3 regions of the Streptomyces sp. NPDC001933 genome follow, and region 1 is predicted to be linked to each of the others. Evidence: riboswitches for the same ligand, from Rfam matches in the RefSeq annotation. Region 1 holds a riboswitch; each other region holds the start of a gene.
The links. A riboswitch is a leader RNA that binds a small molecule or an ion and turns the genes downstream of it on or off. The one in region 1 is predicted to bind cobalamin.

Region 1 (9,322 bases):
AGCCGGGTCGCGGTGGTCGTCGGCACCAGCAGCGGCGGTTCCGCCTCGCTGACCGAGCAGGCCGTCGTGCTCGACCGGCTCGGCGCCGGGGCCACCTCGCCGTCGGGCATCCTGCTCACCATCCCGAACATGCCCGCCGCCGAGATCGCGATCCAGCTGCGGGCCACCGGCCCCAGCATGGCGCCGTGCACCGCCTGCTCGTCCGGCGCCACCGCGCTGTCCGTCGCCCGCGACCTGCTGGTCACCGGGCAGTGCGACATCGCGATCGCCGGAGCCACCGAGTCGATCGTCTACCCGGCCGCCATGGCCGCGTTCGCCAGGTCCGGAGCCGGGGCCCGGCGGGACGGCGACCCGGCCGGACTGTGCCGGCCCTTCGCCGCCGACCGGGCCGGCCTGGTCATGGGCGAGGGCGCGGCCGTCATGGTGCTGGAACGGACGGACGACGCGCGGGCCCGGGACGCGGCCCCACGGGCGCTGCTCGCAGGCACCGGCGCCACCACCGACGCCCACCACCCCATCAGCCCGCGCCCCTCCGGCAGGGTCGCCCAGGCAGCGGTGGAGGCCGCACTGCGCGACGCGGGCTGGGCGGCCGAGGACGTCGAGCACGTCAACGCGCACGGCACGGCCACCCCGGTCAACGACGCCGTCGAGGCCGCCCTCATCGCCCGGGTCTACCCGCACCGGCCACCCGTCACCGCACCCAAGGGCGTACTGGGGCACTGCATGGGGGCGGCCGGAGCGATCGAGGCCGGACTGACCGTCCTCACGCTCCAGCGCGGAGTCGTACCTCCGATCGCCAACCTGGACGCCCCGGCGCCCGAGTTCGACATCGACTGCGTCACCAAGCAACCTCTGCGGCGGCCCATCAGGCGCGCCGTCAGCCATTCCTTCGGATTCGGCGGCCACAACGCCGTCATCGCCCTTCAGCGTCCCTGAGGACCGTTCCGCAGGCAGCAGGCAGGTGGTGCGACGGGAAGACGGCCCGGCGTACCACCGGCCACCACTGCCCGTGAGCCGCACAACCGCCCGTGACCTGCACAGAGGCACGTGATAGCTTGCCGGGGCCAGTCAAACTCCACGTAGGGGTCAGGGAATCCGGTGCGAATCCGGAACTGACGCGCAGCGGTGAGGGGGACGGGCGGGGCCACGGCCACTGGGACCACCCTCGGGTGCCCGGGAAGGCGCCCCGTCCGAAAGAACCCGAGTCCGAAGACCTGCTGGCATCCGCGGTCCGGTGCCGGACCGCGGGACTCCGTACAACGGGCTCCGCGCATGGGCCCAGAGACGCAGAGGGACTCCGTGACGTCCATAGCCAGCTCCGTCCGCACCATCGCCCTGTTCTCGGCGGGACTCGTCCTGCTGACCGCCTGCGGAGGCGGAGCCGGTGAACCCGGCGCGAAACCGGGCCCCGCGGACGGATATCCGGTGACGCTGAAGAACTGCGGACGCACCGTCACCGTCGAGGCCGCGCCGCGCCGCGCCGTACCGGTGGACCAGGGATCGGCCGAGATTCTGCTCTCCCTCGGTCTCGCCGACAGGATGGCCGCCACCGCCACCTGGACCGACCCGGTGATGAAGGGCCTGGAGAAGGCCAACGCCCAGGTACCCAGGATCTCGGACAACCGGCCGTCCTCGGAGAAGGTCCTCGACCGGGAACCCGACTTCGTCAGCGCCTCGTTCGCATCGACCCTCGCCAAGGGCGGCGTCGCCCCCCGCGAACAGTTCGAATCGCTCGGCGTGCCCACCTATGTCTCGCCCGCCGACTGCACCGGCAAGGACAACAGCGGCGGCGGCGACGGAGCCCGTACCGCGCCGCTCACCATGGAGAGCGTCTACGGCGAAGTGCACGACCTGGCCCGGGTGTTCGGCGTACCGGAGCGCGGCGACGCGCTCGTGGCGCGGCTGCGGGACCGGGTGAAGAAGGCGACCGAGGGCATCGACGCCTCCGGCACCACCCTCCTGTACTGGTTCTCCGACTCCAAGGCCCCGTACCTGGCCGGCTGCTGCGGAGCACCCGGCGTCATCACCGAAGCGCTCGGCGCGAAGAACGTCTTCGACGACACCCACGAGGAATGGCCCCAGATCAGCTGGGAGACCGTCGCCGACCGCAACCCCGACGTCCTGGTCATCGGCGACCTGACCCGCAGGGCCCAGACCGCCGAGAGCGCCGCGAAGAAGATCGAGTTCCTGGAGTCCAACCCCGTCACGAAGAACATGGACGCCGTCAGGCACAAGCGGTACGTCCTGCTCAGCGGCCAGTCCATGAACCCGTCCATCCGCACGGTCGAGGGCGTCGAACGCGTCGCCGCCGGGCTGCGCCGGTTCGGGCTCGCGGGGTGACGCCGACCGAACCCGGCACGGCGGTGGCCGCTCCGGCGGCCCCCACCGCGTCGGCGCGCACCACGAGTCGCGTACGGCGGCTGCGCGGCGGGGCCCTGTGGGCCGGCGGCATCGCGTTGCTCGTCGGCTCCGTCGCGGTCGCCGTCACCATCGGACCCGCCCGCATCTCGGTGGCCGACGTCTGGTCCGCGGTCGCCGCCCACCTCGGCTGGGGGCGGTCACAGCTCTCCCCGATCCGGGACGGCATCATCTGGAACCTGCGCATGCCGCGCACCCTGCTGGCCGCGGTGTGCGGCGCCGGGCTCGCGGTGTGCGGCACCGTCATGCAGTCGCTGCTGCGCAACCCGCTCGCCGACCCGTTCGTCCTCGGTGTCTCCTCCGGCGCGTCCACCGGCGCGGTCGTGGTCGTCGTCCTCGGTGTCGGCGGGGGAGCGGTGTCGATCTCGGCCGGCGCGTTCGTCGGGGCGCTCGGCTCGTTCGCCCTCGTGCTGCTGCTCAGCCACACCCTGGGCGGCACCACCGACCGGGTGGTGCTCTCCGGTGTCGCGGCCATGCAGTTGTTCTCCGCGCTCACCTCCTTCGTCGTGATGACCGCCGCCGACGCCGAGCAGACCCGCGGGGTGCTGTTCTGGCTGCTCGGCTCGCTCAGCGGGGTCGGCTGGACCGATGTGTGGGTCTGCGCCGCCGTTCTCGCCGTGACCCTGCTGATCTGCCTGGGCCATGCCCGTACGCTCGACGCCTTCGCGTTCGGGCAGGACGCCGCCGCCACGCTCGGCGTCCATGTCGCGCGTACCCGGATCGTGCTGCTGTGCACGACCGCGCTGCTGACCGCCGCACTCGTCAGCTCGGCCGGCGCCATCGGTTTCGTCGGTCTGGTACTGCCGCACGCCGCCCGTGCCCTCGCCGGTTCCGGGCACCGGCGGCTGCTGCCGGTCACGGCGCTGGCCGGGGCCGTGTTCCTGGTCTGGGTCGACACCCTCGCCAGGACGGTCCTCGACCCGCAGGAGGTGCCCGTGGGCGTGGTCACCGCGCTGATCGGTGTGCCCGCGTTCGTCCTGGTCCTGTACCGCACCCGGCGGACCACATGACGGACGCGGCGGCCGCCGGGCTGCGTGCCGAACGGGTCAGCCGGGCGGCAGGCGGCCGCCTCATACTCGACGGGGTCGACCTCGCCCCGCAGCCGGGCGCCACGGTGGGGCTGATCGGACCGAACGGTTCCGGCAAGTCGACCCTGCTGCGCGTGCTGGCGGGAGTCCTCGCCCCGGAGACCGGCATGGTCACCCTCGACGGACTGCGGCTCGCCGATATCGGCCGCCGCACCGTCGCCCGGCGGGTCGCGGTGGTCGACCAGCATGCCGTCACCCAGGTCGAGCTGAGCGTGCTCGACGTGGTACGGCTCGGGCGCATCCCGCACCGCAGGGCCTGGTCGGCGCCGGACCGGGCGGACGACGAGGCGGTACGCGAAGCACTCGCGCGGACCGGCCTGGCCAACCGCGCCGACCAGTCCTGGCACACCCTGTCCGGGGGCGAGCGCCAGCGCGTCCAGATCGCGCGTGCGCTGGCCCAGCAGCCGCGCGAGCTGCTGCTCGACGAGCCGACGAACCACCTCGACATCCAGCACCAGCTGGAACTCCTCGCGTTGATCGCCTCGCTGCCGCTGACCGGTGTGATCGCGCTGCACGACCTCAACCTGGCCGCGATGTTCTGCGACCGGATCGCGGTACTGAAGCAGGGGCGGGTGGTGGCCGCCGGTACCCCCACGGAAGTGATCACCGAGGAGCTGATCGCCGACGTGTACCGGGTCGCCGCCCGCGTCACGCCGGAAGGCCCGGACGGACGGCCCTCGGTGCGCTTCCTGCCGGGGCGGCCTGCGGGGACGTAGCGTCCGGCGCGGGCACCACGGGAGCGATCGGGTGCCACGAAAGCCGTTGGGTGCCTGAAGAGCGGTCGGGTGCCACGAGAGCGGGCGGCTGCCTCGAACGCGGTCGGGCGGACCCCGGCACTGCGCGGGTCCGCCCTGAGAGCTGTCCGGGTGCGGCCGTTCACCGCGGTGTGCGGTACGGGGTCAGCGGCGGCGCCCCCGGCCGAATTCGCCGCCCGTGTCCTTGCCGCCGATGTCGGAGCCGTCCGCGTAGTCGATCTGCTCCTTGCGGAGTTCGGCGGAGACCTCCTTCTGCTCGGTCACCTTCTTGGTCTCCATCCGCACCCGCTCGACGGGCACGGTCTCCTTGCGTGTGGTCGGACGTTCCGCGTGCAGGGTTACCTCGACGTCCTGCTCGCGGATCGCGGCCCGTTCCGCCGTCTTCTCGCCGGGCTGGAGGGGTTCACGGATCAGGCGCACCTCTTCGTGCGTCACCGGCACGGTCCTGGTGACGTTCTCGGTGACGACGTACTTGTGCAGCCGGGCCTTTCCGCTCTCGTACTCCTCGGTGCCGACGTGGAGTTGCTCCTCGGAGCGGATCATCTCCTCCTTGCCGCCCAGGTCGGCGGCGGACCGTTCGGAGCCCGCCCCGGCGCCGACGAGGGGACGCGAGGTGCCGGCCGCCCCGGTGCCGCGGTGCCCGCCCTGGCCCGGACCGGAACCGGCGCCGGCCATGCCGGACGAGGTGGTCCGGGCCGTGCCCGTACCGGAGGCGGTGGTGCCGGTCATGGCCGACTTGTCGGACCCGGTGGTGCGTCCGGCGCCGGCCGCGCCCATGGCCCCGGCCGCCCCGGCGGCTCCCGCCGCTCCCATGGCCGTGGTGCCCGTCCCGGACACCGTCGTGTTGCCCGTGCCCGGCCGGTCGCCGAGCTTCGCGGTGGTGTTCCTGGCGAGGCCGTAGTGCTTGTAGAGCTCTTCCTCCTCCGCCACGGACAGATGCGCGTCCGCGTCCACCCGGGGAGCGTCCTTGACGCGGTCCTTCGGGTGCGAGATGTGCAGATCGGATCCGACGCGGCGGGCTCCGGCAAGCGGAACGAAACTCTCCTTCATGCCGAACAGGCCGGTCTTCACCGTTATCCAGTCCGGTCGGCCGGTGTTGTCGTCGACGTACACCCGGCCCACACTGCCGACCTTCTCGCCGTCGGTGTCGTACACCGTCAGGCCGTCGAGCTCTCCGGAATCCGTGAAACCGTCAGCGGCTGCCATGACCGATTCCTCCTCGTCCGGGCGCGTCCTGTGGCTTGAAGCCATCAGAGGAGGCGCGTCCGCCTTCCATCGCGCCTCACCCGGATGGACGCTGCAACCGCCCGGTCCGCAACGGCCGCCTGCCGCATGCTCGGCGGTTGGGCGGTGACCGCCTGCCACGGCGGTGGGCACCCCGTCCACGGATTAGGCCATTCGGGTGAAGCGGGCGGAAGGTGCGGCCGGGCGGTCCCCGACGCGCGGCACGGCCTGCACGGTCGTACCGGGAGCATGATCGGCGACCGGCGAGGAGGGAGTCGTCACCGAGCGGTACCCGCACCAACTCCTCGTCGTGCGGAAGGCGTTGTGAACTCCGGCAACCCGCCCTCCCGCCGGTGCCGCCGACCGTAGGATCGGCACCGTTCGAACAGGCTGCCACCCACCTCGCCCGTCGGCCACGGCCACCGGCCCACCAGCGTCTGGAGACCTCGATGACAGGCACCCCGCACCGCCTGGACCCGGCCGGCGGCTGCCCGCACGAGGACAACGCCATGCTGCTGGCCCGGGGGACCGTGGCATCCGTCGTGCTCCCCGGCGACGTGGCCGGGGCGGTGGTGCTCGGGCACGACGCGCTCCGGGAATTCCTCGCACACCCCGACGTGGCCAAGGGCGCCCACCACTTCACCGAACTCGCCGAGGGGCGCATCCCGGACGGCTGGCCGCTCAGGACCTTCGCCACCGTGCAGGGCATGACCACCGCGGACGGCGACGACCACCGACGGCTGCGCTCACTGGTCACCAACGCGTTCACCGCACGGCGGGTGGAAGAACTGCGGCCCCGCATCGCGACGGTGACCGCGGAACTGCTCGACCGCGTCGACCGTTCCGCCGCCGAGGGCGACGGAACGGTGGATCTGCGCTCCCGGTTCGCCCTGCCGCTGCCGATGGGCGTCATCTGCGAGCTGCTCGGCGTCGAGGCCGAGCACCAGGACCGGCTGCACCACCTGTCCGGCCGGGTGGTCGCGACCGATACCGGCCCGGAGGAAGCGATGGCCGCCAACCGGGAGCTGGTGGCCCTGCTCGGAGCGGTCGCCGCCGCCCGTGCCGAGCGGCCCGGCGCCGACCTGACCAGCGCGCTGATCGCCGCCCGCGACGAGGGCGGCGGCCGGCTCGGACAGCACGAACTCATCGGCACCCTGCTTCTGTTGATCATCGCGGGGCACGAGACCACGCTGAACCTCATCACCAACGCCGTACGGGCGCTGTGCACCCATCCCGAACAGCTCCGGCTCGTCACAACCGGGCGGGCGGGCTGGGCGGACGTGGTGGAGGAGACGCTGCGCTGGGACAGCCCGGTCAGCTACTTCCCGTTCCGCTACCTGACCCGGGACCTCACCCTCGACGGCACCGTCATTCCGCAGGGCACCCCCGTGCTCGCCGGCTACTCCGCGGCCGGACGGGACAAGGCCGCGCACGGACCCGACGCCGACCGCTTCGATGTGACCAGGCCCGCCCGCCGGACCGCCGCCCGGCACCTCTCGCTCGGCCACGGCCCGCACTACTGCCTCGGGGCGCCTCTCGCCCGCATGGAGGCCGCCATCGCGCTGGAGCAGCTGTTCGGCCGCTTCCCGGAACTGGAACTCGCCGTCCCGGAGACCGAGCTGCCCCGCCACCCGGGCTTCGTCGGCAACAGTACGGGACGGCTCCCCGTGCGGCTCCGCCCGTAGAGCCGGAACCCCGGCGCATTCACGTCGGCACATATGATCGACGGGCCAAGAACCGACCGTCTTCCTGCCGCGCCACCGGGGGTGCCCCATCAGTTCCGTACGCATCCGGCTGCCCGAACAGCGCGGCGAACTGCTGGCCCGGCAGGAGGACGGTGAACAACTGCACCACCTGGTGTGGCGGCTCGGGCCGGGGTGGCGGGTGTGCGGCAGCGCCGTGCTCGGCGGCGGCATCGGCCCGCGCGACTGGATACTCAACGCCCAGGTGCCCGGCGGCTACCCGCGTCTGGACCCCGACCGGCACCTCGCCGAGATCGCCGCCGCCGAACACCTCACCGGACCCGGCGCCGGGCTGATGACTGCCGCCGACGTCACCGCGTACACGGTCGCGGCCCAAGAGGGCGTGACCGCGACCGCCACCTGCGGACTCGGCGTACGCGGCTGGGCCGCCGCCCCGGCAGAGGGCACAGAAGGGCCGCCGCGACCGGGCACGATCAACATCGTCGTCACGCTCCCTGTGCCGCTCTCCGACGCCGCACTCGTCAACGCCGTCGCCACCGCCACCGAGGCCAAGGTCCAGGCTCTCCTGGACGCGGGCCTGGACTGCTCGGGCACCCCCACGGACGCCGTCTGCATCGCCGCCCCCACCCCGGGACCCGCCCCCGCCGAACCCTTCGCGGGGCCGCGCTCCCTGTGGGGCGCGCGACTCGCCAGGGCGGTGCACGCTGCCGTCCTCGAAGGCGCACTGCGGCAATCCTGAGAATCCACAGCGCCGCGAGCCGACCCCGGGCCCGGCCGACGAAGGGAGCCCCCTCATGACATCGAGCACTGCGGACGCCACCGGGGGACGGCCGGTCGTCGCCGTCCTCGGCACCGGAATCATGGGTTCGGGAATGGCCCGGAGTCTGCTGCGGGCCGGACTCGACGTCCGCGCCTGGAACCGTACGCAGTTCAGGGCCGCCCCGCTCGCCGCCGACGGCGCCGTGGTCACGGAGACGGCCGAGGAAGCCGTACGCGGCGCGGATGTCGTCGTCACCATGCTCAGCGACGGCCCCTCCGTCGCCGCCGCGCTCGCCGCCGCGTCCGGGGGAGTGCACGAGGGCCAGATCCTGCTCCAGAGCTCGACGGTCGGGCTCGACGCCACCGTCGATCTCGCCCGGCGCGCCGCCGACCTGGGCCTGGTATATCTCGACGCGCCGGTCTCCGGTACCAAACAGCCCGCGGAACAAGGGGCGTTGACGGTCTTCGTCGCCGGCCCGTCCGCCGCCCGTGCCGCGGTCGACCCGGTGCTGGACGCGATCGGGCAGCGTACGGTCTGGGTCGGCGAGGCCCCGGGAGCGGCCTCACGGCTGAAGCTCGTGGTCAACACCTGGGTGCTCACCATGGTCAACAACATCGCGGAATGCCTCAACCTCGCGGAAGGGCTGGGCATCGACCCGCAGACGTTCCTCGACGTCATGAAGGGCGGCCCGCTGGACTCCGCCTATCTGCAGGGCAAGTCCGCCGCCGTGCTCTCCGGCGACCTCACCCCGAGCTTCACCCTGTCCACCGCGCTCAAGGACACCCGCCTCATCCTGGACGCGGCGCAGGCGTCGGGGGTGCGGCTGGACCTCGTCGCGGCGTCGGCCGACCGTTTCGTACGGGCCGAGGAGGCGGGACACGGCGGCGAGGACCTGATCGCCACCTACTACGCGGGCCGGGCCGAGGAGCGGGACAGCGACTGAGCCGCCCCACGACGGGCTGCACGGGCGGCGCCGCTCCCCGGAGCCGTCAGACGACCCGCACCTCGTGCCGGACCACGGCATCGAAGAGGTAGCCCTGTGTGTTGTGGACGGCGGCCTCGGGCTGGGTACGGCCCGTCCGGTCCGTCGCCCGCGCCAGCAGGACGGCCGGCCCCGGGGCCCCCGGCACCCAGTCGGCCGACCAGCGGACCCAGCTCCCGCTCCTCGGCTGGTCACGCAGGCGGGCGCGCCGCCACCGGACACCCCCGTCGGTGCTGACCTCGACCGTGCGCACGGGTGCTCCGCCCGACCACGAGCGCCCCGTCAGCACCTGGCGACGGCCCACCGGGAACGACGCCCCCGGCGCCACCTCGAACGCGCTCTTCAGCGTCTGCCGGGTCAGCGGCGCGCTGCCCTCCGGCGGATACCCGGCG
Region 2 (9,322 bases), on a different contig from region 1:
GGCGCTCTGGCCCGGGTCCGGTTGCCCGGTGGTCTGCTGACCGCGATGCAGGCCGATGCGCTGGGAGCGGTCGCGGAGAGCCTGGGCGATGGTGAGTTGCATCTCACTTCGCGCGGCAATGTCCAGTTGCGCGGTTTGGGCGCGGACTGCGGTGGCGAACTGGCCGGCCGGCTGGGCGAAGCGGGGCTGCTGCCCTCCGCCCGCCACGAGCGGATACGCAACATCGTGGCGTCGCCGCTGTCAGGGCTCGACGGCCGGAGGGCGCGGGACGTCGGACCGTGGCTGCGGGCGCTGGACGGGCTGTTGTGCGCGGGCGACCGGACAGCCGGGCTGTCGGGCAGGTTCCTGTTCGTGCTCGACGACGGTCGTGGCGATGTGGACGCGCTGGGCGGCGATGTGACGCTGCTGGCGCAGGACGACGGCGCGGCGCTGCTGCGGATCGGCACGGACCGGACCGTGGTGCGGATACCCGGCGCGCAGGCGCCGCGGGCCGCCCTCATGGCGGCCGAGGTCTTTCTGGAACGGGCGGCCGGCACCGGTGCCTGGCGCGTGAGGGATCTGCCCGGCGGCGCCGGCCCGCTTCTCGACGAGGTCGTACGGCGGTTGCGGGAGGAGGGCTCCGGCGCCGCCTCCACCGAGGACCGTGACTGCCCGCCGGGCTCGGACGGCCCCGGCCCGGGCGTGGTGACCGGCCCGCACGACGGGGCCGCGCTGTCCGTCGGCATCCCGCTGGGGCGCTTCACCCCGGCGCAGTGGCGGGCCCTGACGGAGACGGCCCGGCACGGTGGGCGTGGCGAATTGCGGCTGACACCGTGGCGCGGGGTCGTCGTACCGGGGGTGGAGCGGCGGCGGGCGTCAGGGCTGCTGGACGATCTGGGGGCCACCGGCCTCGTCGTCGGGCCCGACTCCCCCTGGACCGGTGTCGGTGCCTGTATCGGCCGGCCCGGCTGCGCGAAGTCGCTGGCCGATGTGCGGGGCCGGGCGGCGGCCGTGGTGGGGCCCGTGGGCCTGCTGCCGGTGTACTGGTCCGGGTGCGAACGCCGGTGCGGCCATCCCCGCGGCGAGTGGGTCGACGTCGTCGCCACCCCCGACGGGCACCGGATCTCCCTCGTACGGGGCGAGGAGCGGGGTGCCCCCGTGAACGTCCCCGACAGCCCCGACAGCCCCGGCGGTCTCGCCGCGGCGGTGGCCGCGGCCCGCGGTACGCGCGGCTGATCCCGTACGTCCCACTCCTCCTGTATCCGACTGCACCCGACCATTGCACGCCCGAGGAAGAAAGCGAAAGCACTGTGCACCAGTACGAGAAGGACGGACCGGCGATCTACCGCCAGTCCTTCGCCACGATCCGTGCCGAGGCGGACCTCGCGGGGCTGCCCGCCGATGTGAGCCAGGTCGCGGTCCGCATGATCCACGCCTGCGGGATGGTCGACCTCGTCCGCGATCTCGCTTTCACCCCGGACGCGGTCGCCCGCGCCCGTGCCGCGCTGCGGGCCGGCGCACCCATCCTGTGCGATGTGGCGATGGTCGCCAGCGGTGTGACCCGCAAGCGGCTGCCCGCGGACAACGAAGTGGTGTGCACCCTGTCCGACCCGTCGGTGCCCGGCCTGGCGAAGGAGCTGGGCACCACCCGCAGCGCCGCCGCCCTGGAGCTGTGGCGGGACCGGCTGGAGGGTGCGGTCGTGGCTGTCGGGAACGCGCCGACCGCCCTGTTCCGGCTGCTGGAGATGATCGAGGAGGGCGCGCCCCGCCCCGCCGCCGTCATCGGTGTGCCGGTCGGCTTCATCGGTGCCGCCGAGTCCAAGGACGCCCTGGCGGCGCACCCGTCCGGGCTGGACCATCTGATCGTACGGGGCCGTCGCGGCGGCAGCGCCATCGCGGCCGCCGCCCTCAACGCGATCGCCAGCGAGGAAGAGTAGACGTGAGCGAGCAGAAGACGGGCCGGCTGTACGGGGTCGGGCTCGGCCCCGGTGATCCGGCTCTGATGACCGTACGCGCGGTGGAGATCATCGCCGAGGCCGATGTGATCGCCTATCACAGCGCCCGGCACGGGCGGTCCATCGCCCGGTCCATCGCGGCGAAGCACATCCGTGCCGACCATGTCGAGGAGCCACTGGTCTACCCCGTCACGACGGAGACCACGGACCACCCGGGCGGCTACCGGGGTGCGATGGAGGAGTTCTACGCCGAGGCGGCGGCCCGTCTGGCGGCGCACCTCGACGCCGGGCGGACGGTCGCCGTGCTGGCCGAGGGCGACCCGCTCTTCTACGGCTCGTACATGCACATGCACAAGCGGCTCGCCGACCGCTACCCGACCGAGGTGATCCCGGGCGTCACCTCCGTCAGCGCGGCCGCCGCGCGGCTCGGCACCCCGCTCGTGGAGGGCGAGGAGGTGCTGACGATCCTGCCCGGCACGCTGCCGGAGGAGGAGCTGACCGCCCGTCTCGCCGCCACCGACGCGGCCGTGGTGATGAAGCTGGGCCGTACGTTTCCCGCGGTGCGCGGCGCCTTCGAGGCGTCCGGGCGGCTGCCCGAGGCGCGTTACGTGGAGCGCGCCACGATGGCCGGGGAGCGGGTGGGCGAGCTGGCCGAGGTCGACGCCGGCTCGGTGCCGTACTTCGCGGTCGCGGTCCTGCCCAGCCGGATCGGGGCGCCGCGTCCCGAAGGCACCCCGGAGGGTGGCGAGGTGGCCGTGGTGGGTACCGGCCCGGCCGGTCCGCTGTGGCTGACCCCCGAGACGCGCGGGGTGCTGGCCGCCGCCGACGACCTGGTCGGCTACACCACCTATCTGGACCGGGTGCCGGTGCGGCCGGGGCAGGTGCGTCACGGCTCGGACAACAAGGTCGAGTCGGAGCGTGCCGAGTTCGCCCTCGATCTGGCCCGGCGCGGGCGGCGGGTGGCCGTGGTGTCGGGCGGCGACCCCGGGGTCTTCGCCATGGCGACGGCCGTCCTCGAAGTGGCGTCGCAGGACGAGTACGCGCAGGTCCCGGTGCGGGTGCTGCCGGGGGTGACGGCGGCCAACGCCGCCGCCGCGCGGGCGGGTGCGCCGCTGGGCCACGACTACGCGACGATATCGCTCTCCGACCGGCTCAAGCCGTGGGAGGTGATCGCGGAGCGGCTGCGCGCCGCGGCGACGGCGGATCTGGTGCTCGCGCTGTACAACCCCGGTTCGCGCAGCCGGACCTGGCAGGTCGGCAAGGCCCGTGACCTGCTGCTCGAACACCGCTCGCCGGACACGCCCGTGGTCCTCGGCCGGGATGTCGGCGGGCCCGCCGAGAGTGTGCGGACCGTGCGCCTGGGCGATCTCGACCCCGCCGAGGTCGACATGCGCACGATCCTGCTCGTCGGGTCCTCGCAGACCCGCTGGGTCGAGCGCGGTGACGGGCGGCAGATCGTCTGGACGCCCCGCCGCTATCCGGAGGGCTGAGAGCCTGTCGGGGCGCGGCCGTCGGCTACCTGCCGTGCAGGATGTGTGCGCGGAGCCAGGCGACGGCCGCTTCCGGGTCTTCGACGACCGGGATGCCCTGGGGCACGGGAGGCCGTCGCACCACCACCACCGGGATCCGCGCCTCGCGGGCCGCGGCGAGTTTGGGGGCCGTGGCGGCGCCGCCGCTGTCCTTCGTGACGACGACGTCGATGCGGTGACGGCAAATCAGTTCGCGTTCCCCGTCCGGGGTGAACGGGCCCCGGTCGAGCAGCACCTCCATGCGGGCGGGGTACGGGGCTTCGGGGGCGTCCACCGAACGCATCAGGAACCACAGCTCGTCGAGCCCCGCGAAGGCGGCCAGTCCCATCCGTCCGGTCGTGAGGAACACCCGCCGGCCCAGCACGGGCAGCATCGCGGCGGCCTCGGCGAGGGAACCGGCCGGATGCCAGTCGTCGCCGTCACCGGGCACCCACCCGGGCCGCCGCACGGCGAGCAGGGGAACATGGGCGGCAGCGGCGGCAGCGGCCGCGTTGAAACTGATCGTCCCGGCGAAAGGATGGGTGGCGTCGATGAGCGCGTCCACCTGGTGGGTACGCAGCCATGCCGCGAGCCCGTCGGCTCCTCCGAAGCCGCCGATGCGGACCTCGCCGGGCGGCAGCCTCGGGCCGGCCACGCGTCCGGCGAGCGAACTCGTCAGCGCACCGGCCGGGACCACCTCCACCAGCAACTCGGCGAGGCGGCGGGCCTCCGTCGTTCCGCCGAGTACGAGTACATGCATCGGATCCATCCATGGGTGAGATTGAGGGCGGACGCAGCGCCCAGCTGAAACACACCGGTCTGCGGCCCGGCTGGACCACCGGCGCCTGTGCGACCGCGGCGGCCACCGCCGCGTACACGGCCCTGCTGACGGGCGACTTCCCCGACCCGGTGACGATCACCCTACCCAAGGGGCAGACGCCCGCCTTCGCGCTCGCGGTGGAGGAGCTGGCCGAGGGGCGGGCAACGGCCGGGGTGGTCAAGGACGCGGGCGACGACCCCGATGTGACGCACGGCGCTCTCGTCCGGGCCACCGTGCGGCGGCTGCCGCCGGGCTCGGGTGTGGTGTTCCGGGCCGGGCCCGGAGTGGGCACGGTCACCCTTCCCGGGCTGCCGCTCGACGTCGGTGAGCCGGCGATCAATCCCGTGCCGCGTCAGTTGATCCGCGACCACATCGCACGGGTCGCCGCGGAGCACCGGGGGGCGGGGGACGTGGAGGTCACCGTCGCGGTGGACCACGGCGAGGAGATCGCCCGCTCCACCTGGAACCCGCGCCTCGGCATCCTGGGCGGTCTGTCGATCCTCGGCACGACCGGTGTGGTGGTGCCGTACTCCTGCTCGGCGTGGATCGACTCGATCCGCCGCGGTGTGGACGTGGCCCTGGCCGCCGGGCACACCCATGTGGCCGGGTGCACGGGTTCCACCTCGGAGCGGACGGTGGTGTCCGAGTACGGGCTGCCGGAGATCGCGCTGCTCGACATGGGCGACTTCGCGGGCGCGGTCCTCAAGTACATCCGCCGTCATCCGGTGGCCCGGCTCACGGTCTGCGGCGGGTTCGCGAAGCTGTCGAAGCTCGCCGCCGGCCACCTCGACCTGCACTCGGGCCGGTCGCAGGTGGACAAGCCGTTCCTGGCCGGGCTGGCCCGGCGCGGTGGTGCGGACGAGGCCCTGGCGGCCGAGGTGGCGGTCGCGAACACGGGACTCGCGGCGCTCCAGTTGTGCCTCGCGCGGGGTGTTCCGCTCGGGGACCTGGTGGCCGTGGCGGCGCGGGACGAGGCGCTGTCGGTGCTGCGGGGCGCGCCGGTCGCCGTCGACGTCATCTGCATCGACCGGGCGGGCACGGTCGTCGGGCGCAGCGAGGTGCGCTGACCGGCCGCCCGGCCGGTGCGGGGCCCGTCAGCAGACGTGGCGTTCGCGTGCGGGCGAGTAGAGGTGGCTGTCGCGGAACTGCTCGGCGCCCAGGGTGCGGCCGACCATGATGACGGCGGTGCGGATCACGCCCGCCGCCTTCACCTGCCCGGCGATGTCGTCGAGGGTGCCGCGCAGCACGATCTCGTCCGGGCGTGAGGCCATCGCCACCACGGCGGCCGGGCAGTCGGCCCCGTAGTGCGGCAGCAGTTCCTCGACGACGCGGTCCACGTACCTGGCGGCGAGGTGCAGCACGATCAGGGCGCCGCTGCGGCCCAGGGTGGCCAGGTCCTCGCCCTTCGGCATCGCGGTCGCGCGGTGGGCGATCCGGGTGAGGATGACGGTCTGGCCGACGGTCGGCACGGTCAGTTCCCGCTTGAGCGCCGCCGCCGCGGCCGCGAACGCGGGTACGCCGGGCACCACTTCGTAGGGCACCCGGGCCTCGTCGAGCCGGCGCATCTGCTCGTTGACCGCGCTGAACACCGAGGGGTCGCCCGAGTGCAGCCGGGCCACGTCGTGACCGGCCTCGTGCGCGGCGAGCAGTTCGGCGGTGATCTGGTCGATGTCGAGCTGCGCGGTGTCCACCAGGCGGGCGTCCGGCGGGCATTCGGCGAGCAGTTCCCGGGGCACCAGGCTGCCCGCGTACAGACACACCTGGCAGGAGGCGAGGGTGCGGGCGCCGCGCACGGTGATCAGGTCGGCGGCCCCCGGGCCCGCGCCGATGAAGTACACGGTCATGTGTTGTCTCCTGGGTGTTGCGCGGGCTCGGTTGCCGAGTGTGCCGCTTCGGGACTGGTCAGGGGTTTGCGTACGGACCACTGGGTGACGGGCATGGCCTGCCGCCAGCCGGTGAACCCGCCGACCGGCACGGCGTGCGCGACCGCAAGCCGGACCAGTTCGCCGCCGTGTGTGCGGTGCGCCTCGGCGAGCAGCGCCTCGGACTCCAGCGTGACCGTGTTGGCGACCAGCCGTCCGCCGGGCGGCAGCGCGTCCCAGCAGGTGTCGAGCAGGCCGGGCACGGTCAGCCCGCCGCCGATGAACACGGCGTCGGGCGCGGGCAGTTGGGCCAGGTTGCCGGGGGCCGGTCCGGTGAGCACGCGCAGGGCCGGTACGCCGAGCCGGTCGGCGTTGCGTGCGATGCGCCCGGCGCGTCGCGGGTCGCGTTCCACGGTGATCGCGCGGCAGGAGGGGTGGGTCCGCATCCATTCGATGGCGATCGATCCCGAGCCTCCGCCGATGTCCCACAGGAGTTCGCCGGGGGCGGGGGCGAGCACACCGAGCGTCGCGGCCCGGACGTGCCGCTTGGTGAGCTGCCCGTCGTGTTCGTACGCCGTGTCGGGCAGGCCGGGTACTGCGCCGAGGCGCAGGGCCTCGGGGGTGCGCCGGCAGTCGATCGCGATGACGTTAAGCGGGTCGCCCGGTGGGTGCGGCCAGTGGTCGGCGGTGCCCTCCAGGCAGGCTTCGTCCGCTCCGCCGAGCTGTTCGAGCACGCGCAGCCGGCTCGGTCCGAAGCCCTGTTCGCGCAGCAGCCCGGCCACCGCGGCCGGGGTGGCGGCGTCTGCGCTCAGGACCAGGACCCGCCGGCCGTGGTGCAGGGCGGCGGCCAGCCGGGCGGCGGGGCGGCCGACCAGGGTGACGACCTCGGTGTCCTCCACCGGCCAGCCGATCCGGGCACAGGCGTAGGACACCGAGGACGGGTGGGGCAGGATTCTCAGCGCATCGGTGCCGAGCACTTCGGTGAGGGCCCGGCCGATGCCGTAGAACATGGGGTCGCCGCTGGCGAGCACGGCGATCCTGCTCCCGGCGTGCTCGGCGAGCAGGCCGGGGACGGCGGGCCGCAACGGCGAGGGCCACGGCACCCGTTGTCCCCGGCAGGACGGCGGGAGCAGGCCGAGCTGGCGTTCGCCGCCGATGAGGACCTGTGCGTCGACGAGCTCCGCGCGCGCCGCGTCGGGCAGTCCCGCCCATCCGTCGGCGCCGATTCCCACGACGGTCACCGCAGGTGGGACGGGTTGTTCGGGTGGTGCGAGAGTCACGGACGGTACCTCGGTGTTCAGTGGATGACGCAGCCGAACTCTACTGTCCGGCCGTGATCGGGCAGCGGCCAGGTGGCCGCCACGGTGCCTCGCTCAGGAGGTCACTTTCTTCAGATATGCGGCGAGTGAGCCGATGGCCGCCGGATTGCGTGGGCTTTCCACCAGGTCCGCGTAGTCGAGAACGGAGATCCGGTCGTTCTTGACGGCCGACGCGTTGGCCAGCGGCGGACAGACCAGGAGCACGGCGCACAGGGTGACCAGCAGCAGTGGCAGCGACACGTGCCGGGGCGGCGCGGGCCCGGCCGCGGCGCGGGAGGTCCGCGGGGGCACGGCGGGTCTGCGGTCGAGGGGTGTGGCCACGGGCGGTCGCTTTCGCCTCGGGCCGTGCACCTACGTGATCAAAGGAGCAGCCCGGACGCGAAGCGCCCTGCGCAGCACCACTCGCAGTCCACGGCGAATCGACAGGAGCCTTCACCACCGCGGGTAATCGGGCTTACGGGGCCCGATGCCGGGCTCCGCCTACCGTTGCGGGTCAGCGCCGGATTTCGACCGGACTTCCCCCGCGGGGCATGTGCAGCTTATAGCTCGCGCGGACAGGTGGTGCGGGACACCCCCACAACGAAGCGGGCGCATGCCTCCGTGCGACCGGCCGACCCGCTCCGGGACCGATTCACCTCGCTCCTGCCCGAGCACCGGGCAGTCGCATGGGCGGTGCTCAGTTCCGTGATGCGGCCGGGTGGTCGATCCGGGTCGGGAACGGGTCTCCGGTGTCCGAGTCGGCCACGAAGAGCGGTGTCGACCCGGCCATGCTCAGGTACCCGTTGACACTCTGCGTGAGGCTGAATCCGTACCCGTCGGGGGTGCCCGCGTTCCCCGCGAGCGGGCGCGAGGTGCTGATGGTCCGCCTCGGCCGGCCCTGATCACTCCAGACACGCATCACCGCGTCGAAATACTGGTCGCAGGTGTCGGGTGTGGTTCCGAGCACCCAGTACCTGATGCCGAACGACGCGAACAGGACGATGTCGTCGTCGATCTGGTTCGCTGGCAGGGTGACGCCATCGTGAAACCTCGCCTTGGGGAGGTCCGGATGCCATAGCGCCAGGGCCAGTTCGGCGGGCAGCGCCCGGAGCGTCCCGGTGAAGTGCCGCAGCAACTGTGCACGGGCCTCGGCCTGCGCGGCTACCGGCAACATACCGTCCTCGTTCCGTCGGTTCGGGGCGGCACCGCCCCTCGGAGTCCGCCGACCACCCGCCGACTCGACGCCCCGTCCGCTCCGATCCCGCTCAAGGCAACTGTGCCACAGCGCGGCAGGCCGGATTCATACGACCGCCGAATAGGATCCCGGTGGCCGAGCGGTTTGCCTGGCGATGGCAGGGCCGGGCGAGAAGGGGGCGTCATGGGTCCCATACCGGGTGCGCGGGAAGAGCTGGACCGGCTGGGCCGAGCCCTGTGGGCGCAACTGGTCGAGCTGATCGACGACTTGACTCCCGGCAGTGATCTGCGCCTGCTGTTTCTCGACGAGCCGCGCATCGTCGACTGGCAACAGGCCGCAAACCTCACGTGACCGTTCGATCTCTGCCTCCGTCACACGACAGTAAGCGTTTCCAATCACCCGTCCGGAGCCGGGAGTTCACCCCTTCCTGGAGCGGCCGATCACCGAGGTCGGGAGCCTTGACCGCCGATAGTAAGCGCTCTAGATTCCCTGCATCTTGTACCGGCAGCAAAGGGGCGGCGGTCACACACACGGTGGCCGGGCGCGCAGTTCGCGCATCACTGGATCTCGGGAGCAGCCATGGAGTTCGGCCGCAGGGCTGTGCTGCGCGCAGCCATCGCCACAACACTCGCCGTCAGCGCGGGCGGGTTGTTCGCGTCGATTCCGGCCGCCGCCGCACCGGTGCCTTCCGAGGACGAGTTCTTC
Region 3 (9,322 bases), on a different contig from region 1:
CGATCAGCGTGATCGTGATCGCCTCGACCGGGCACCCCTCGGCAGCCGTGAGGACCTTCTCGTCGGCGTCGGTCTCCGGGTGCGACGGGCGCGACTGCCGGGCGGAGTCCAGCGCGAACCGGCCCGGCGCGTGGTTCAGGCACATCCCGGAGCCGATGCAGATGCTCCGGTCGACCTCGACGGCCCAGCGGTCCCCCATCACGCCCCCTCATATCCGGCCGGCAGGTGGATCATCTTGTGCTCGAAGTACTCGCCGTACCCCTCGGGGCCGAACTCCCGCCCCAGACCGGAGTTCTTGTACCCGCCGAACGGGCCGAGCATGTCGAGGCTGAAGGTGTTCACGCTGTACGTGCCCGTCCTGACCCGGCGGGCGATGTCGATGCCGCGTTCGGTGTCGGCGGTCCAGACGCTGCCGCTGAGGCCGTAGTCGGAGTCGTTGGCGATCCGTACGGCCTCGTCCTCGTCGCCGTACGGCAGCAGGCAGATGACGGGGCCGAAGATCTCCTCGCGGGCGATGCGCATGGAGTTGTCCACGTCTCCGAAGAGGGTCGGTTCGACGTACCAGCCCCGCTCCTGGGACGCCGGACGGCCGCCACCGGTAAGGATCTTGGCGCCTTCGTCCTGCCCGATCCTGATGTAGTCCAGCGAGCGTTGCTGCTGGCGCCGCGCGACCAGCGGCCCGAGTTCGGTGGCCGGGTCGAGCGGATCGCCGACCTTCAGCGCACCCGCCGCGGCGGCGAACGCCTCGGCCGTCTCGTCGTAGCGGGAGCGCGGTACGAGAATGCGGGTCTGGGCCACGCACGCCTGGCCGTTGATCATCCAGGCGAAGGGGACGATACCCGCGACGGCGGCGTCCAGATCGGCGTCGGGGAGGATCACGGCGGCGGACTTGCCGCCCAGCTCCAGGGTGACCCGGGTGAGATTGCGGGAGGCGACCTCCATCACCCGGCGGCCGGCGGCCACCGACCCGGTGAACGACACCTTGTCGATGCCGGGGTGCCCGACCAGGTACTCGCTGACCTCGCGGTCGGCCGGGAGGATGGAGAGCACGCCCTCCGGCAGTCCGGCATCGGCGGCGATCTCGGCCAGGATGTAGGCGTCCAGCGGCGATTCGGGCGAGACCTTGAGCACGGCGGAGCAGCCGGCCAGCAGCGCGGGCGCGAGCTTGGCGGCGGCGGTGAACTGCGGAACGTTCCACGGCACCACGGCCGCGACCACCCCGACCGGCTCCCGCCGCACCAGCAGCGGCCCGAGCGCCCCGGCCCGCCGCTCCTCGTACGCGAATTCGCGGGCAACGGTGATCGCCGAGTCCCACACCATCATCGCGGCGAGGGCCTGCACCATGACGCTCGACGTGTACGGCGTACCGTTCTCCGAGCTGATGACCCGGGCGATCTCCTCGTACCGGACGGCGAACGCGTCCTTGATCCTGGTCACCACCGCGATCCGCTCGTCCAGGCTCATCCTGGGCCAGGGCCCCTCGTCGAACGCCCGCCGCCCGGCGGCGACGGCCGCGTCCACGTCCGCCTCACAGGCATGGGGCACCCGGCCGATGACCTGCTCGGTGTGGGGCGAGACGACCTCGATGGTGTCCCGGCCCAGCGGATCGACCAACTCCCCGCCGATGAACAGTTTTCCGTGTTCGACAAGCTCGGTCATGACTGCTGCCTCCCGCGGCGCGGTGCGTTGCCCGAATCGACGTCCGGTCCGGATCGACATCCGACTCGGTATCCGACCGGGTGCCCGACTCAGGATCTGACTCTGTGTCAGAACTGATACCAGTTCCAGTTCCAGGAGTCCACGTCCGTGACAACACCCCGAACCAGATGGTCGACCGGGGCTACTACTGGAACAAGTTCTCGTTACAGTGGGTGCGACGCACCCACACGCGGGCGCGACGGATCGCAGCCGCACGTCGCCGAGAGAGATGGGGACCTCATGACGCAGGTGACCGACCACGGCGGAGGCGTGCACAGCATCAAGGTGCCCATCCCGGACAATCCGCTGGGCCACACCCTCGTGCACGTCCTGGACACCGATCGGGGACCGGTCCTGATCGACACCGGATGGGACGATCCCGAGGCCTGGGACACGCTCTGCGCCGGACTCGCCGCCGTCGGTACGGAGATGGCCGACATCCACGGGGTGGTCATCACCCACCACCACCCCGACCACCACGGGCTCTCCGGGCAGGTGCGTGAGGCCTCCGGGGCCTGGATCGCCATGCACGCGGCTGACGCCGCGCTCGTGCGCCGTGCCCGGGAGTCCGAACCCGGCAGGTGGCTGACGTATCTCGCGGCCAAGCTCACCGCGGTCGGAGCGCCCGAGGAGCATCTCGCGCCGTTGCGGGCCGCCGCGGCCGACGGGGGCCGGATGCGGACGCTGCCGGGGCAGCGGGCCGCGCTCCCGGACCGCGAGATCGTCCCCGGTGAGCTGCTCGATCTGGCGGGGCGCAGGCTGCGGGCGATCTGGACGCCGGGGCACACGCCGGGGCATGTGTGCCTGCACCTGGAGGAGGAGCACCCGGGCAATCTGCCGGGCCGGGGGCGGCTCTTCTCGGGGGATCACCTGCTGCCGGGGATCAGTCCGCACATCGGGCTGTACGAGGACCCGGACGACGCCGCGGTCACCGACCCCCTCGGCGACTACCTCGACTCGCTGGAGCGGATCGGCCGGCTCGGGGCCGCCGAGGTGTTGCCCGCCCACCAGTACGCCTTCACCGATGCGGCGGGGCGGGTACGGGAGCTCCTCGGGCATCACGAGGAGCGGCTGACCGGGCTGCTCGGGCTGCTGGCGGAGCCGCTGACGCCGTGGGAGCTGGCCGAGCGGATGGAGTGGAACCGGCCCTGGGAGCAGATCCCGCACGGCTCCCGGAACATCGCCGTCTCGGAGGCGGAGGCGCATCTGCGGCGGCTGGTGAAACTCGGGCGCGCGGAGGCGGTGCCGGGGGCCGATCCGGTGGCGTACATCGCGGTGTGAGGAGTGGCGGGCCGGTGAGGTGCGTTGCTGCGTGAGCGGTGGCGGGCCGGTGAGGTGCGTTGCTGCGTGAGCGGTGGCGGGCCGGTGGCGTGCGTTGCTGCGTGAGCGGTGGCGGGCCGGTGGCGTGCGGCGCGGTGTGACGGTCGCGTGCCTCTCGGTGCGAGCGCGGCCTGCGGTGCGGAGCGGGACGGTGTGATGTACGTCTCGGTGTGATCAGGGGCGCTCCTCCCGGCCCGGACCCCGCCAGGACCCGCCCGGTACAGTGTGTGGGTCGTCATCATGCCCGTTCAGGGGGAAGCCGGTGCGAATCCGGCACTGACCACGCAGCCGTGAACCGTCTTCGCAGGCGGTGAGTCGGAATGCCCTGTCCGCGGTCGTGACCGGCTCGGACCACCGGATCCCCCGGTGGTCGGCACCGTCGAGGTATACGGAGCCGGAGCCTGGTGCCTGAGCGTGCCTGTGCCCGGTTCACCCCGCAGGAGAGGCCCCGCCCGCCATGACCGTACGTCGCAGCGCAGCAACGCTCGCCGCCACCGCCGCCGTGCTCTGCGCGGCCGCTGCGCCGGTCGCGGTGGCAGCGCCGTCCCCGTCGCCCTCACCGTCCGTCGCGCTGCCTTCCGGGCTGTACGGCACGGCGGACCCCACCTACGACGGCGTGTGGCGGCAGTCGATGGCCTTCCTCGCCCAGCGGCTCGAAGGGGTCACCCCGGCCGCGAAGTCGGTGGACTGGCTGATCTCCCAGCAGTGCGCCGACGGTTCCTACGCCGCGTTCCGGCCCGATGCCGCCAAGCCGTGCGACGCGAAGACCGTGCGGGACACCAATGCCACCGCGGCCGCCACCCAGGCCCTGGTCGAGGTGGGCGGGCACCGCGAGACCGTGAACAACTCGGTGCGCTGGCTGAAGTCCGTGCAGAACGAGGACGGCGGCTGGGGCTACACCGCGGGCGCGCCCAGTGACGCCAACTCGACCTCCCTGGTGATCGGCGCCCTCGCCCGCCAGGGGCAGCGGCTCGCGGACATCACGACGCCCGGCGGCAAGACCCCCTACGACCCGCTGCTCGCGCTCGCGATCCCGTGCGGCGGGAAGGACGGCGGTGCCTTCGCGTACCAGGCCGACAAGAAGGGCGGGCTCGCCGCCAACGCGGACGCCACCGCGGCCGCCGTGCTCGGCACGATGGGCAAGGCGATGGCGGTCGGGAACAACGCCGCGGGCAAGGCGCCCAGTTGCCGGCCCGGTTCCGGGCTCACGCCCGAGCAGGCCGCCCAGAACGGCGCGCACTACCTCACCGGTGCCCTCGCCGGCAGCGGCCACCTGAACCAGGCGCCTATGCCCGGCGCCACCGACACCACCCCGCAGCCCGACTTCGGCAACACCGCGGACGCGGTCGTCGCGCTCTCCGCGGCAGGCCACCAGGACAAGGCGGCCGGGGCCATCTCCTGGCTGAAGAAGAACTCCGCGGACTGGGCCGCCCGGAGCGGCCCCGCCGCCTACGCCCAGCTGATCCTCGCCGCCCACGCGACCGGCAACAACGCCCGGGACTTCGGCGGCGTCGACCTGGTCGCCCGGCTGAACGCGGCCGGTCCCGAGCCCGCCGCCGTGGTGACGCCCGACCCGTCCGCCGACACCGGGTACGAGCCCACGGAGAAGGACCAGGTCCACAGCGGCGACGACGTGATCGGGGGCGTGTGGTGGTACATCGGCATCGGCCTCGTCCTCGCCGCGATCGCGTTCTTCCTGATCAGCGGTCGCCGGAAGAACAGGCAGCCGTGAGGCGCGCGGGACGGACCACCGCGCTGCTGGTGGTCCTGGGCGCCGTCCTGGCCGTGCTCGGCGCGGGACCGGCCCAGGCGGCCGGCTACCGGTACTGGTCGTTCTGGGAGAGCTCCGGCTCCGACTGGACGTACGCCACCCAGGGCCCGTCCCTGGTCCGGCCGGACGACGGGGCGGTGCAGGGCTTCCGGTTCTCGGTCAGCGAGGACTCCCAGGACTCGGCGAAGCCGCGCCGCGCCCCCGACTTCGCGAAGATCTGCGCGGACACCCCGGCGAAGGACGGCACCAAGCGAATAGCGCTCGTCATCGACCCGGGCACGGCCACGGACGCCCCGGCCGGTGAGACGCCGCCCGCGCCGCGTACCGCGTGTGCCCGGGTCGCCCCGGACGCGAGCGCCGCGGAGGCGCTCGCCTCGGTGGCGAAGCCGCTGCGCTACAGCAGCGACGCGATGCTCTGCGCCATCACCGGCTACCCGGGCTCCGGCTGCGGCGAACAGGTCTCCGGCGACGGGCAGGGCGCGCCTGCCGGATCGGCGTCCGCCTCGGCCACACCGGCCGGGTCCGCCGCGTCCTCCGGCTCCGGCGGCTCCTCCGGCCCGTCCGCCGGGGTGCTCGTCGGTGTCGGTGCCGTGCTTCTGCTCGGCATCGCCGCGGTCGTGCAGTCCCGCCGCCGCCGCGGATGACCGCCCAGGCCGGCTCCGCCGTCCTGGCGCGCCGTCGTCCGCTGCGCGCCCCCGAGGCGACCCGGAGCAACGCCCTGCCCGCCGGGGCGTGGTGGCTCTGGGCGCTCGGCCTCGCCACCGCCGCGTCCCGGACCACCAATCCGCTGCTGCTCGGGCTGCTGATCGCGGTGGCCGGCTATGTGGTCGCCGCGCGCCGTACGGACGCGCCGTGGGCCCGTTCGTACGGGGCGTTCATCCGGATCGGGCTGTTCGTCGTCGGTGTGCGGCTGGTCTTCTCCGTCTTCCTCGGTTCGCCGATCCCCGGTACGCACACGGTGTTCACGCTCCCCGAAGTGCCGCTGCCCGACTGGGCGAAGGGGGTCAGGATCGGCGGCCGGGTCACCGCCGAGCAGCTGCTCTTCGCGCTGTACGACGGGGCGAAGCTGGCCACGCTGCTGATCTGCGTCGGGGCGGCGAACTCGCTCGCCAACCCGGCCCGGCTGCTGAAGTCGCTGCCCGGCGCACTGTACGAGGCGGGGGTCGCCGTCGTCGTCGCGATGACGTTCGCGCCGAACATGGTCGCCGATGTGATGCGGCTGCGCACCGCACGGCGGCTGCGGGGCCGTGCGACCGGCGGCATCAAGGCGGTCCTCCAGATCGGACTGCCGGTCCTGGAGGGCGCGTTGGAGCGGTCGGTCGCGGTGGCCGCGTCGATGGACGCGCGCGGCTACGGGCGCACCGCCCAGGTCCCGCCCGCCGTCCGCCGCACCACGAACGTCCTCACGCTCGGCGGGCTGCTCGGGGTGTGCGCCGGTACGTACGGGCTGCTGGCCGCGCAGGGCGCGGTGTACGGGCTGCCGGTGCTGATCGCCGGGCTCGCCGCCGCCATGGCCGGGCTGCGGCTCGGCGGGGCCCGCTCGGTCCGTACCCGCTACCGGCCCGACCGGTGGGGCGCGCGGGCCTGGCTGGTCGCGGGTTCGGGTGTCGCGGTGGCGGTGGCGATGATCTGGGCGGGCGTCGTCGACGAGGCGGCGCTGCACCCCGGGGTCGTCCCGCTGGTCGCGCCGGTGCTTCCGCTGTGGCCCGCGGCGGCGGTGCTGATCGGGCTGCTGCCCGCGGTGGTGGCGCCGATGCCGCCGCCGGTGGGCGCGCCGGTGGGCGCGGCGAATTCCAAGGAGATCCAGTGATCCGGTTCGAGCAGGTCTCGGTGCGGTACGAGGGGACGGAGCGCCCCACCCTGTCCGGGGTCGACCTGACCGTGCCCGAGGGCGAGCTGGTGCTGCTCGTCGGCCCGTCCGGGGTCGGCAAGTCGACGCTGCTGGGTGCCGTTTCGGGTCTGGTGCCGCACTTCACCGGCGGCACGATGAGCGGCCGGGTCACGGTCGACGGGCGTGACACCCGTACCCACAAACCGCGCGAACTCGCCGACCTGGTCGGCACGGTGGGCCAGGACCCGCTCTCCCACTTCGTCACCGACACGGTCGAGGACGAGCTGGCGTACGGCATGGAGTCGCTGGGCCTGGCCCCCGACGTGATGCGGCGGCGGGTCGAGGAGACCCTGGACCTGCTGGGGCTCGCCGGGCTGCGCGACCGGCCGATCGCCACGCTCTCCGGCGGTCAGCAGCAGCGGGTCGCGATCGGTTCCGTCCTCACCCCGCACCCGAAGGTCCTGGTCCTCGACGAGCCGACGTCCGCCCTGGACCCGGCGGCGGCCGAGGAGGTCCTCGCCGTGCTGCAACGGCTGGTGCACGACCTGGGTACGACGGTCCTGATGGCGGAGCACCGGCTGGAGCGGGTGGTGCAGTACGCGGACCGGGTCGTCCTGCTGCCGTCGCCGGGCGCCGCCCCGGTCGTGGGCGAGCCCGCGGACGTCATGGCCGTCTCCCCGGTCCGCCCGCCGGTCGTCGCGCTGGGCCGGCTGGCGGGGTGGGAGCCGCTGCCGCTCTCGGTCCGCGATGCCCGGCGCCGGGCGGCGGACCTGCGCGAACGGCTGGCGCCGGTGCGTCCGCCCGCCCCGGGGCCGGTGGCCGCTCCCGCCCCGGTGCCGCTGAGCCCCTCCCCCGTGCGGCGCGGTGGGCTGGCCCGGCTGCTGGGGCGCGGCGCGCGGACGGCGGATATACCCGAGCCGGTCGCCGACGTCACGGCCCGGGTCGAACGGCTCGGCGTACGGCGCGGGCGCGTCGAGGCGCTGCGCCGGGTGACGCTCACCGTCGCCCCCGGCGAGACCGTCGCCCTGATGGGCCGCAACGGCGCGGGCAAGTCCACCCTGCTGGCCACCCTCGTCGGCATGGTCGGGCCCACCACCGGCACCGTCCTCGTCGGCGGCCGGGCCCCGCACCGCACCCAGCCGCGCGAGATGGTGCGCCGGGTCGGGCTCGTACCGCAGGAACCGCGCGATCTGCTGTACGCGGACACCGTCGCCGCCGAGTGCGCCTCGGCGGACAGCGACGCGGGCGCCGCCCCCGGCAGCTGCCGGGCCCTGGTCTCCGAGCTGCTGCCCGGCGTACCGGACGACACCCATCCCCGCGATCTCTCCGAGGGCCAGCGGCTCGCGCTCGCCCTGGCCGTCGTGCTCACCGCGCGGCCCCCGCTGCTGCTGCTGGACGAACCAACCCGTGGCCTGGACTACGCGGCGAAGGCCCGGCTGGTCGGGGTGCTCCGGGGCCTCGCGGCCGACGGCCACGCGATCGTGCTGGCCACGCACGATGTGGAGCTCGCGGCGGAACTGGCGCACCGGGTGGTGATCCTCGCCGACGGGGAGGTCGTCGCGGACGGGGAGACCCGGCAGGTGGTGGTCTCGTCCCCGGCGTTCGCCCCGCAGACCGCGAAGATCCTCGCCCCGCAGGAGTGGCTGACCGTGGCCCAGGTGCGCGCCGCGCTGGGAGAGCCGTCATGAGCGGGCGCCAGGTGCGGCCGGTACGGCTCGGGCCGCGCGCGATCGCCGCGCTCGTCATCGTCAGCGCGATCGGGGTGGTCGCGTTCGGCTGGCCGTTGCTGGCCGGCCCCGGTGCCGGCCTTGCGCACTCGCAGGACGCGCCGTGGCTGTTCGCCGCGCTGCTGCCGCTGCTGGTCGGGGTGGTCGTCGCGATGATCGCGGACTCCGGTCTGGACGCGAAGGCGGTGGCGATGCTGGGGGTGCTGGCCGCGGTCGGCGCGGCCCTGCGGCCGCTGGGGGCGGGCACGGCCGGGCTGGAGCCGATGTTCTTCCTGATGGTGCTGAGCGGCCGGGTGCTCGGGCCCGGCTTCGGCTTCGTGCTCGGCTCGGTGACGATGTTCGCCTCCGCGCTGCTCACCGGCGGGGTGGGGCCGTGGATGCCGTTCCAGATGCTGTCGATGGGCTGGTTCGCGATGGGCGCGGGCCTGCTGCCGGGCCCGGACCGGCTGCGCGGGCGGGGAGAGCTGCTGATGCTGGCGGGGTTCGGCTTCGTGGCGTCGTTCGCGTACGGCACGGTGATGAACCTGTACGGCTGGACGATCGTGCCCCCGGCCGGCTCGGGCATCTCGTTCCACGCGGGCGATCCGCTGGCGGACAACCTGGTCCGCTTCCTCGCGTACTGCGCGGCCACCTCGCTCGGCTGGGACCTGGGCCGGGCGGTGCTCACCGCTGTGCTGACGCTGGCCGTCGGTCCGGCGCTGCTGAAGGCGCTGCGGCGGGCCACCCGCCGGACCAACTTCGAGGCCCAGGTCACATTTGACGCTCCCCGCGAGTGAGGGCTCCCACAGGCCCTTGGTCCTCCACTATGCGGGGCAGTAGTCGGCCGTGAATCGTAGGGCCCGCTCGGCGCCCCCTCCGACCTGCCATGACGCCTGCGGGTCGGTCGGGGCGGTCCGGGGTCCTTCGGTCCGGGTACGAGACGGGCTCGTGTCCGGGGTCGTTGCCATGGCTGAACGCCGCCGCTAACACTGGATG

Region 2: it holds a riboswitch for cobalamin, as region 1 does, so the genes downstream of both, ACFYY7_RS11855 (iron transporter) here and ACFYY7_RS28970 (ABC transporter substrate-binding protein) in region 1, are expected to answer to the same signal.
Region 3: it holds a riboswitch for cobalamin, as region 1 does, so the genes downstream of both, ACFYY7_RS02300 (prenyltransferase/squalene oxidase repeat-containing protein) here and ACFYY7_RS28970 (ABC transporter substrate-binding protein) in region 1, are expected to answer to the same signal.

What each region holds. Positions count from the first base shown of each region.
Region 1 is NZ_JBIASS010000013.1:175,742-185,063, forward strand. Features, by position in the region: gene ACFYY7_RS28965 (beta-ketoacyl-[acyl-carrier-protein] synthase family protein) at 1-936, shown strand, start outside; cobalamin riboswitch at 1,049-1,237, shown strand; gene ACFYY7_RS28970 (ABC transporter substrate-binding protein) at 1,273-2,340, shown strand; gene ACFYY7_RS28975 (FecCD family ABC transporter permease) at 2,337-3,428, shown strand; gene ACFYY7_RS28980 (ABC transporter ATP-binding protein) at 3,425-4,222, shown strand; gene ACFYY7_RS28985 (PRC and DUF2382 domain-containing protein) at 4,406-5,467, opposite strand; gene ACFYY7_RS28990 (cytochrome P450) at 5,935-7,170, shown strand; gene ACFYY7_RS28995 (adenosylcobinamide amidohydrolase) at 7,343-7,927, shown strand; gene ACFYY7_RS29000 (NAD(P)-dependent oxidoreductase) at 7,983-8,891, shown strand; gene ACFYY7_RS29005 (sulfite oxidase) at 8,938-9,322, opposite strand, start outside.
Region 2 is NZ_JBIASS010000004.1:171,726-181,047, reverse strand. Features, by position in the region: gene cobG (precorrin-3B synthase) at 1-1,215, shown strand, start outside; gene ACFYY7_RS11885 (precorrin-8X methylmutase) at 1,290-1,916, shown strand; gene ACFYY7_RS11880 (precorrin-2 C(20)-methyltransferase) at 1,919-3,424, shown strand; gene ACFYY7_RS11875 (cobalt-precorrin-6A reductase) at 3,450-4,202, opposite strand; gene ACFYY7_RS11870 (cobalt-precorrin-5B (C(1))-methyltransferase) at 4,214-5,329, shown strand; gene cobM (precorrin-4 C(11)-methyltransferase) at 5,357-6,106, opposite strand; gene cbiE (precorrin-6y C5,15-methyltransferase (decarboxylating) subunit CbiE) at 6,103-7,404, opposite strand; partial or broken gene ACFYY7_RS11855 (iron transporter) at 7,498-7,629, opposite strand; cobalamin riboswitch at 7,865-8,014, opposite strand; gene ACFYY7_RS11850 (hypothetical protein) at 8,120-8,596, opposite strand; gene ACFYY7_RS11845 (hypothetical protein) at 8,801-8,968, shown strand; gene ACFYY7_RS11840 (hypothetical protein) at 9,197-9,322, shown strand, end outside.
Region 3 is NZ_JBIASS010000001.1:520,940-530,261, reverse strand. Features, by position in the region: gene ACFYY7_RS02315 (ferredoxin) at 1-199, opposite strand, end outside; gene ACFYY7_RS02310 (aldehyde dehydrogenase) at 199-1,659, opposite strand; gene ACFYY7_RS02305 (MBL fold metallo-hydrolase) at 1,939-2,979, shown strand; cobalamin riboswitch at 3,231-3,366, shown strand; gene ACFYY7_RS02300 (prenyltransferase/squalene oxidase repeat-containing protein) at 3,476-4,750, shown strand; gene ACFYY7_RS02295 (SCO2322 family protein) at 4,747-5,433, shown strand; gene ACFYY7_RS02290 (energy-coupling factor transporter transmembrane component T) at 5,430-6,599, shown strand; gene ACFYY7_RS02285 (ABC transporter ATP-binding protein) at 6,596-8,308, shown strand; gene ACFYY7_RS02280 (ECF transporter S component) at 8,305-9,123, shown strand.